Regions from separate parts of the Streptomyces sp. NPDC093586 genome, predicted to be linked through region 2. Evidence: predicted binding sites of a transcription regulator. Region 2 holds the regulator's gene; the other holds the start of a gene.
What was found. Region 2 encodes HspR, which represses chaperone genes until heat shock. Its sites were predicted from a motif close to TTGAGNNNNNNNNNCTCAA; they were not measured.

Region 1 (4,412 bases), on a different contig from region 2:
ACCTCCGGCTCGGCACCGTTCACGGCCGGTGCCAGCGCCAGTTCGAGGACCTGGCGGACGTCGCTGACGGCGTGGACGTCGAGCTTGTCCAGCACCTCGGCCGGGACGTCGTCCAGGTCGGGCTCGTTGCGCTTGGGGATGATCACCGTGGTGACGCCCGCCCGGTGCGCCGCGAGCAGCTTCTGCTTGACCCCGCCGATCGGCAGGACCCGCCCGGTCAGCGAGACCTCGCCGGTCATCGCCACGTCGGTGCGGACCAGCCGGCCCGACAGCAGCGAGGCGAGGGCCGTGGTCATCGTGACGCCGGCGCTCGGGCCGTCCTTGGGGACCGCGCCCGCCGGGAAGTGGATGTGCACGCCCCGGTCCTTCAGGTCGGCCACCGGCAGTTCGAGCTCGGCGCCGTGGCTGCGCAGGAAGCTCAGCGCGATCTGCGCGGACTCCTTCATCACGTCGCCCAGCTGGCCGGTCAGCGTCAGACCCGCCGCGCCCGTCTCCGGGTCGGCCAGCGACGCCTCGACGTACAGCACGTCGCCGCCCGCGCCGGTGACCGCGAGGCCCGTGGCCACGCCCGGCACCGAGGTGCGCCGCTCGGCCGGGTCCTGCGCGGACTCGGGCACGTGGTGCGGCCGGCCGATCAGATCGCGCAGGTCGCCGTCGGTGACGGTGAACGGCAGCTCCCGCTCGCCCAGCTCGTGCCGGGCCGCCACCTTGCGCAGCAGCCGCGCGATCGACCGCTCCAGGGTGCGCACGCCGGCCTCGCGGGTGTACTCGCCGGCCAGCCTGCGCAGCGCGCCCTCGTCGATCGTGACCTCGTCCTTGTCCAGGCCGGCCCGCTCCAGCTGGCGCGGGACCAGGTGGTCACGGGCGATGACGACCTTCTCGTCCTCGGTGTAGCCGTCCAGCCGCACGATCTCCATGCGGTCGGCCAGCGCCTCCGGGATCGCCTCCAGCACATTGGCGGTGGCCAGGAAGACGACGTCGGACAGGTCGAGCTCGACCTCCAGGTAGTGGTCCCGGAAGGTGTGGTTCTGGGCCGGGTCGAGGACCTCCAGCAGGGCCGCGGCCGGGTCGCCCCGGAAGTCGGATCCCACCTTGTCGATCTCGTCCAGGAGCACGACCGGGTTCATCGACCCGGCCTCCTTGATCGCCCGCACGATCCGGCCGGGCAGCGCGCCGACGTACGTACGCCGGTGGCCGCGGATCTCGGCCTCGTCGCGGACGCCGCCGAGGGCGACGCGGACGAACTTGCGTCCCATGGCGTGCGCGACGGACTCGCCGAGCGACGTCTTGCCGACGCCGGGCGGTCCCACCAGGGCCAGCACGGCACCGCCGCGGCGGCCGCCGACGACACCGAGGCCGCGGTCGTTGCGCCGCTTGCGCACGGCCAGGTACTCGGTGATCCGCTCCTTCACGTCCTGCAGGCCCGCGTGCTCGGCGTCCAGGACGGCCTGGGCGCCCCGGATGTCGTAGGCGTCCTCGGTGCGCTCGTTCCACGGCATCTCCAGGACCGTGTCCAGCCAGGTGCGGATCCACGAGCCCTCGGGCGACTGGTCGGAGGCCCGCTCGAGCTTGTCGACCTCCTTGAGCGCGGCCTCCCGGACCTTCTCGGGCAGGTCCGCGGCCTCGACACGGGCGCGGTAGTCGTCGGACTCCTCGCCCTCCTGCTCGCCGTTCAGCTCCCGCAGCTCCTTGCGCACGGCCTCCAGCTGGCGGCGCAGCAGGAACTCGCGCTGCTGCTTGTCGACGCCCTCCTGGACGTCCTTGGCGATGGTCTCGGCGACGTCCTGCTCGGCGAGGTGGTCGCGCAGCTGCTTCGTGGCGAGCCTGAGGCGGGCCACCGGGTCGGCGGTCTCCAGCAGCTCGACCTTCTGCTCGGTGGTCAGGAACGGCGAGTAGCCGGAGTTGTCGGCCAGCGCCGAGACGCCGTCGATGGCCTGGACGCGGTCCACGACCTGCCAGGCGCCGCGCTTGCGCAGCCAGGCGGTGGCGAGGGCCTTGTACTCCTTGACGAGTTCGGTCACCTGCCCGGGCAGCGGGTCGGGCACGCTCTCGTCGATCTGCGTGCCCTCGACCCACAGGGCGGCGCCGGGGCCGGTGGTGCCGGCGCCGATCCTCACCCTGCTGCGGCCCCGGATGAGGGCGCCCGGGTCGCCGTCCGCGAGACGGCCGACCTGTTCGACCGTGCCGAGGACGCCGGTCTTCGCGTAGGTGCCGTCGATGCGCGGCACCAGCAGGACCCGGGGCTTGCCGGGTTCGTCCCTGGCGGCGGCCTGCGCGGCCTCCACCGCGGCCCGCACCTCGGGATCGCTCAGATCCAGCGGGACCACCATCCCGGGCAGCACGATCTCGTCGTCGAGCGGCAGCACGGGCAGGGTGAGCGGTGTGAACGCCGTGGACTCAGCAGCCATGATCTCCCCTTCGGCAGTCAAGTTGAGTTATGCCGACTCAATGCTCGGGAGCCGATGATTGTTCCCAGGGTCCTGTTCGCTGTGAGCGATCAAGGAGCGGTGCCGACCGGAAGCCGCCTCCTCACGCACCACAGCACGGCCGGAACCCCGGTGATTCCCCCCGACGGAAGTGCCAGGATGGGCCGATGCCCCTCACCTCTTACGACTCCCACGACACCCCGGAAGTTCTGGACCGTCGCGAGGGCCCGTACGGCGAGGTCGTCCTGCGCCGGCACGGGGCGTTGCTGCAGATCATCGCGAACGGCTGCTTCCTGATGGACACCTCCGACGGGCGCTCGGAGCGCCGGCTCGTCGACGCGGCGGCCGAGGCGCTCGACGGCCGGGCCGCACCGCACCTGCTCATCGGCGGGCTCGGCGTCGGCTTTTCGCTCGTGCACGCGTCCGCCGACCCCCGCTGGGGCCGGATCGCGGTCGTCGAACGCGAACGCGCCGTCATCGACTGGCACCGCGCCGGACCGCTGGCCGAGGTGTCCCGCGGGGCGCTGGCCGACCCCCGCACGGAGATCGTCGAGGCGGATCTGACGGATTACGTCAATGAGACTTCCGCCACGTACGACGCGCTGTGCCTCGACATCGACAACGGCCCCGACTGGACCGTCACCGAGGGCAACGACGGACTGTACTCGCCGGCCGGACTGGCAGGCTGCGCACGGGTGTTGAGGCCCGGCGGGGTGCTCGCCGTGTGGTCCGCGCAGCCCTCTCCGGAATTCGAAGAAACCTTGCGTAATGCCGGGTTCCAGCAGGTGCGTACCGAAGAGATCCCCGTTGCCCGGGGCGTTCCGGACGTCGTCCACCTCGGCGTCGGGCCTGGATAGCAAAGCCGTGGCGCATCCCCGTACGCTGCTGCCCTGACGCGGATCGTTCAAGCGTCGAGCGCAGTCATGGGATCACCCCACGGATTCCGGAAAGCACACCTCAGGGGCGGGCGATGGAACAGACACAGACCTCCCACAACGGCACGGCGGCGACCCAGGGCGCACAGCGCCGGGTGCTGGTGGTCGAGGACGACCAGACGATCGTGGACGCCATCGCGACCCGCCTGCGCGCCGAGGGGTTCCTGGTGCAAACGGCGGGCGACGGCCCGGCCGCCGTCGACACGGCCGAGGCCTGGCAGCCCGACCTGCTGATCCTCGACATCATGCTGCCCGGCTTCGACGGCCTGGAGGTCTGCCGCCGCGTGCAGGCCCAGCGGCCGGTGCCGGTGCTGATGCTCACCGCCCGCGACGACGAGACGGACATGCTGGTCGGCCTCGGCGTGGGTGCCGACGACTACATGACCAAGCCGTTCTCGATGCGCGAGCTGGCCGCGCGCGTGCACGTGCTGCTGCGCCGGGTGGAGCGGGCCGTCGTGGCCGCCTCGACGCCGCGCAGCGGCATCCTGCGCCTCGGTGAGCTGGAGATCGACCACGCGCAGCGCCGGGTGCGGGTGCGCAGCGAGGACGTCCACCTGACGCCCACCGAGTTCGACCTGCTGGTGTGCCTGGCGAACACCCCGCGCGCGGTGCTCTCCCGCGAGCAGCTGCTGGCCGAGGTCTGGGACTGGGCGGACGCCTCGGGCACCCGGACCGTCGACAGCCACATCAAGGCGCTGCGCCGCAAGATCGGGGCCGAGCGCATCCGCACCGTGCACGGTGTGGGCTACGCGCTGGAGACGCCGACCCCATGAGTCCGGAACGGGAAGCCGCACGGAGGAGCCCCGGGGCACCCTGGGGCGGCGTACGCCCGTTCTCGATCAAGACCAAGCTGGGCGCGCTGGTCGTCACGTCGGTGCTGATCACCACCGGTCTGTCGGTGATCGCGGTGCACACCAAGACGGAGCTGCGCTTCATCACGGTCTTCTCGATGATCGCCACGCTGCTGATCACTCAGTTCGTGGCGCACTCGCTGACCGCGCCGCTGGACGAGATGAACGCCGTCGCCCGGTCCATCTCGCACGGCGACTAC
Region 2 (4,412 bases):
TCGACGCCAACGGCATCATGCACGTGACCGCGAAGGACCTGGGCACGGGCAAGGAGCAGAAGATGACCGTCACCGGCGGCTCCTCGCTGCCGAAGGACGAGGTCGACCGGATGCGCCAGGAGGCCGAGCAGTACGCGGAGGAGGACCACCGCCGCCGCGAGGCCGCCGAGACCCGCAACCAGGGCGAGCAGCTCGTCTACCAGACGGAGAAGTTCCTCAAGGACAACGAGGACAAGGTCCCCGGCGAGGTGAAGACCGAGGTCGAGCAGGCCGTCGCCGAGCTGAAGGAGAAGCTCAAGGGCGAGGACACCGCCGAGATCCGCACCGCCACCGAGAAGGTCGCCGCCGTCTCGCAGAAGCTGGGCCAGGCCATGTACGCCGACGCCCAGGGCGCGCAGGCCGCCGGCGGGGCCCCGGGTGCCGGCGCGGCGGGTGACAAGGCCGCCGACGACGACGTCGTCGACGCCGAGATCGTGGACGACGAGCGCAAGGACGGTGCGGCGTGACCGAGGAGACCCCGGGCTTCGACGAGAAGCCCGACGTCCCCTCTGGCGCCGCCCCTGACGCCGCCGAACCGACGGCCGCCTCCGAGGAGGAGGCGGCCCCGGCCGGGGACGCGAGTGAGAACGCGGGTCTGGTGGCCCAGCTGGATCAGGCACGCAAGGCGCTCGACGAGCGCACGGCGGACCTCCAGCGCCTCCAGGCCGAGTACCAGAACTACCGCCGTCGGGTGGAGCGGGACCGCGTCGCGGTCAAGGAGGTCGCCGTCGCGAACCTCCTGTCCGAGCTGCTGCCCGTGCTCGACGACGTCGGCCGCGCCCGGGAGCACGGCGAACTCGTCGGCGGATTCAAGTCCGTCGCGGAGTCGCTGGAGTCCACCGTGGCGAAGATGGGCCTCCAGCAGTTCGGCAAGGAGGGCGAGCCCTTCGACCCGACGATCCACGAGGCCCTGATGCACTCGTACGCGCCGGACGTCACCGAGACGACCTGCGTGGCGATTCTGCAGCCCGGGTACCGGATCGGCGAGCGCACCATCCGCCCCGCGCGGGTGGCGGTGGCCGAGCCGCAGCCGGGTGCGCAGACCGTCAAGGCCGAGGAGCCGGCCGAGGCGGCCGACGACAAGGAGAACGGTGGCCCGGAGGAGGGCTGACGTCACGACGTACGCGTACGCAGGAGAGGAGGGACGTCGGGGATGAGCACCAAGGACTTCATCGAGAAGGACTACTACAAGGTTCTCGGCGTCCCCAAGGACGCCACCGAGGCCGAGATCAAGAAGGCGTACCGGAAGCTCGCCCGCGAGTTCCACCCGGACGCCAACAAGGGCAACGCCAGGGCCGAGGAACGCTTCAAGGAGATCTCCGAGGCGAACGACGTCCTCGGTGACCCCAAGAAGCGCAAGGAGTACGACGAGGCCCGCGCGCTCTTCGGCAACGGCGGATTCCGCCCGGGGCCGGGCGCGGGCGGCGGCACCTTCAACTTCGACCTGGGCGACCTCTTCGGAGGCGCCCAGGGCGGGGCCGGCGGCTTCGGCGGCGGTCTCGGGGACGTCTTCGGGGGCCTGTTCAACCGCACCGGCGCCGGCGGTCCCGGCACCGGCACGCGGACCCAGCCGCGGCGCGGCCAGGACGTGGAGTCCGAGGTCACCCTCAGCTTCACGGAGGCCATCGAGGGCGCGACGGTCCCGCTGCGCATGTCCAGCCAGCAGCCCTGCAAGGCCTGTTCGGGCACCGGCGACAAGAACGGCACGCCGCGCGTGTGCCCGACCTGCGTCGGCACCGGCCAGGTCGCCCGGGGCTCGGGCGGCGGCTTCTCGCTGACCGACCCCTGCCCGGACTGCAAGGGCCGCGGCCTGATCGCGGAGAACCCCTGCGAGGTCTGCAAGGGCTCCGGACGCGCCAAGTCCTCGCGGACGATGCAGGTCCGCATCCCGGCCGGGGTGTCGGACGGGCAGCGCATCCGGCTGCGCGGCAAGGGCGCGCCGGGCGAGCGGGGCGGCCCGGCGGGCGACCTGTACGTGGTGGTCCACGTCAAGGAGCACCCCGTCTTCGGCCGCAAGGGCGACAACCTCACCGTCACCGTCCCGGTCACCTTCGCCGAGGCGGCGCTCGGCGGTGAGGTCCGCGTCCCGACCCTGGGCGGGCCGCCGGTCACGCTGAAGCTGCCGGCGGGCACGCCGGGCGGGCGCACCATGCGCGCCCGGGGCAAGGGCGCGGTCCGCAAGGACGGCACCCGCGGCGACCTCCTGGTCACCGTGGAGGTGAGTGTTCCGAAGGACCTGTCGGGGAAGGCTCGTGACGCGCTCGAGGCGTATCGCGAGGCGACCGCGGACGAGGATCCGCGGGCGGAGCTGTTCCAGGCCGCGAAGGGAGCTTGACGGGAATGGACGGTCGTCGGCGTAATCCGTATGAACTGACCGAGGACACCCCGGTCTACGTCATCTCGGTGGCGGCCCAGCTCTCCGGTCTGCACCCGCAGACCCTGCGTCAGTACGACCGCCTCGGCCTGGTCTCCCCGGACCGCACGGCCGGGCGCGGCCGGCGCTACTCGGCCCGTGACATCGAACTGCTCCGTCAGGTGCAGCAGTTGTCGCAGGACGAGGGCATCAACCTGGCCGGCATCAAGCGCATCATCGAACTGGAGAACCAGGTCGCCGCGCTCCAGGCGCGCCTGGCCGAGATGCAGGACGCCCTCGACGGCGCCGCCACGGCGATGCGCCAGCGCGAGGCGGCGGTGCACGCCTCGTACCGCCGTGACCTGGTGCCGTACCAGGAGGTCCAGCAGACCAGCGCCCTGGTGGTGTGGCGCCCGAAGCGGCAGCAGCAGGGCTGACGCCGACCCGGTGGAGGGGCCCGGGAGTCCGTACGCGGACTCCCGGGCCCCTTCGCGTGCGCCCGTTTGCCGGCGGAGCCGGGGCCACGGCGCTCCGGTGCGGGACCGGCGGGTCTCTTCGTGGGGCGGCGGGGCGGCGTCGGCAGTCCGGGGCCGGCCGTCGTCCGGCGCCGGACGACGGCGCGGACACATCCGTGTCCAGCCCGTGTGCGTGCCCCCGGCGGATCTCCCCACATCCTCCGCAGCACGTCCGCAAGTTCGGCGGAACGTACTGTTCCCATCTCGTTAAGTGGTTCCCCTTGACGCCGATGGTGGGTGAAGCGTTGGCTTTTCAGTCACATGGGCCGCACTGCTGTGCCCACGTCCCGAATCGCACATGAAGTGAGCCCTCGCATGCGTCGTCGTATCGCCATATCCGTGGCCGCCACCTCCATGTCCCTCCTGCTGGCCGGCTGCGGGGCACTCGGCGCGTCGGAGAGCAGCGACGAGGCGAGCCCGTCCAAGGGCAACGACATCACGGTGGGCCTGCTGCTCCCGGAGACGGAGAACACGCGCTACGAGGAGTTCGACCACCCGTACTTCGAGAAGAAGATCGCCTCCCTGACCCGCGAGCAGGGCAAGGTCGAGTACGCCAACGCCGGGGCGGACGAGACCAAGCAGGCCGAGCAGATGCAGAAGATGATCGACGACAAGGTCGACGCGATCGTCCTGGACGCCGTGAACTCGCACACCATCGCGCCGAGCGTGCAGAAGGCCAAGGACGCCGGCATCCCGGTCTTCGCCTACGACCGGCTGGCCGAGGGCCCGATCACCGCCTACATCTCCTTCGACAACGAGCTGGTCGGCGAGGTCCAGGGGCGCTCCCTCGTCGAGGCGCTCGGCGGCAGCGACACCCCGGCCAGGATCGTCATGATGAACGGCTCGCCCACCGACCCGAACGCCAAGCAGTTCAAGGCCGGTGCGATGGCCGAGCTGAACGGCAAGGTGACGATCGCCCGGTCCTTCGACACCCAGGGCTGGAAGCCGGAGAACGCCGAGGCGAACATGGCCGAGGCGATCGAGGCGCTCGGCAAGAACGGCATCGACGGCGTCTACTCCGCCAACGACGGCATGGCGGGCGGCATCATCGAGGCGCTGGAGGCGGCGGGTGTCACCGAGCTGCCGCCGATCACCGGCCAGGACGCGGAGTTGTCGGCGGTCCAGCGGATCGTCGCCGGCGAGCAGTACATGAGCGTCTACAAGGCCTACCCGCAGGAGGCCGAGAACGCCGCGGAGATGGTCGTGGCGTACGTCCAGGGACGGGACATCCAGTTCGACGCGCTCACCCGCGACAAGGTCGACAGCCCCAGCCACCAGGGCATTCCGGCGCAGCTGGTCCCGGTCGTCGCCCTGACCAAGGCCAACATCAAGGACACGGTCGTGGCGGACGGCTTCTACAAGGTCTCCGACATCTGCACGGCGAAGTTCGCGGCGGACTGCGCGGCGATCAAGCTGAAGTAACCTCGCCCACGGCCCGGGCATACCGGTGCGAACCGGTGTCCCGGGGCCGCCGCCCGGCACGGAGCGGTGTTGCGGAGCCGGTC

Region 1: the regulator HspR is predicted to act here: its motif matches at 2,431-2,449, upstream of lon (endopeptidase La).

What each region holds. Positions count from the first base shown of each region.
Region 1 is NZ_JBIWJA010000003.1:113,164-117,575, forward strand. It holds gene lon (endopeptidase La) at 1-2,408, opposite strand, end outside; gene ACIRFH_RS04530 (spermidine synthase) at 2,594-3,283, shown strand; gene ACIRFH_RS04535 (response regulator transcription factor) at 3,397-4,134, shown strand; gene ACIRFH_RS04540 (sensor histidine kinase) at 4,131-4,412, shown strand, end outside.
Region 2 is NZ_JBIWJA010000056.1:18,517-22,928, reverse strand. It holds gene dnaK (molecular chaperone DnaK) at 1-506, shown strand, start outside; gene grpE (nucleotide exchange factor GrpE) at 503-1,150, shown strand; gene dnaJ (molecular chaperone DnaJ) at 1,193-2,374, shown strand; gene ACIRFH_RS34145 (heat shock protein transcriptional repressor HspR) at 2,380-2,829, shown strand; gene ACIRFH_RS34140 (substrate-binding domain-containing protein) at 3,223-4,329, shown strand.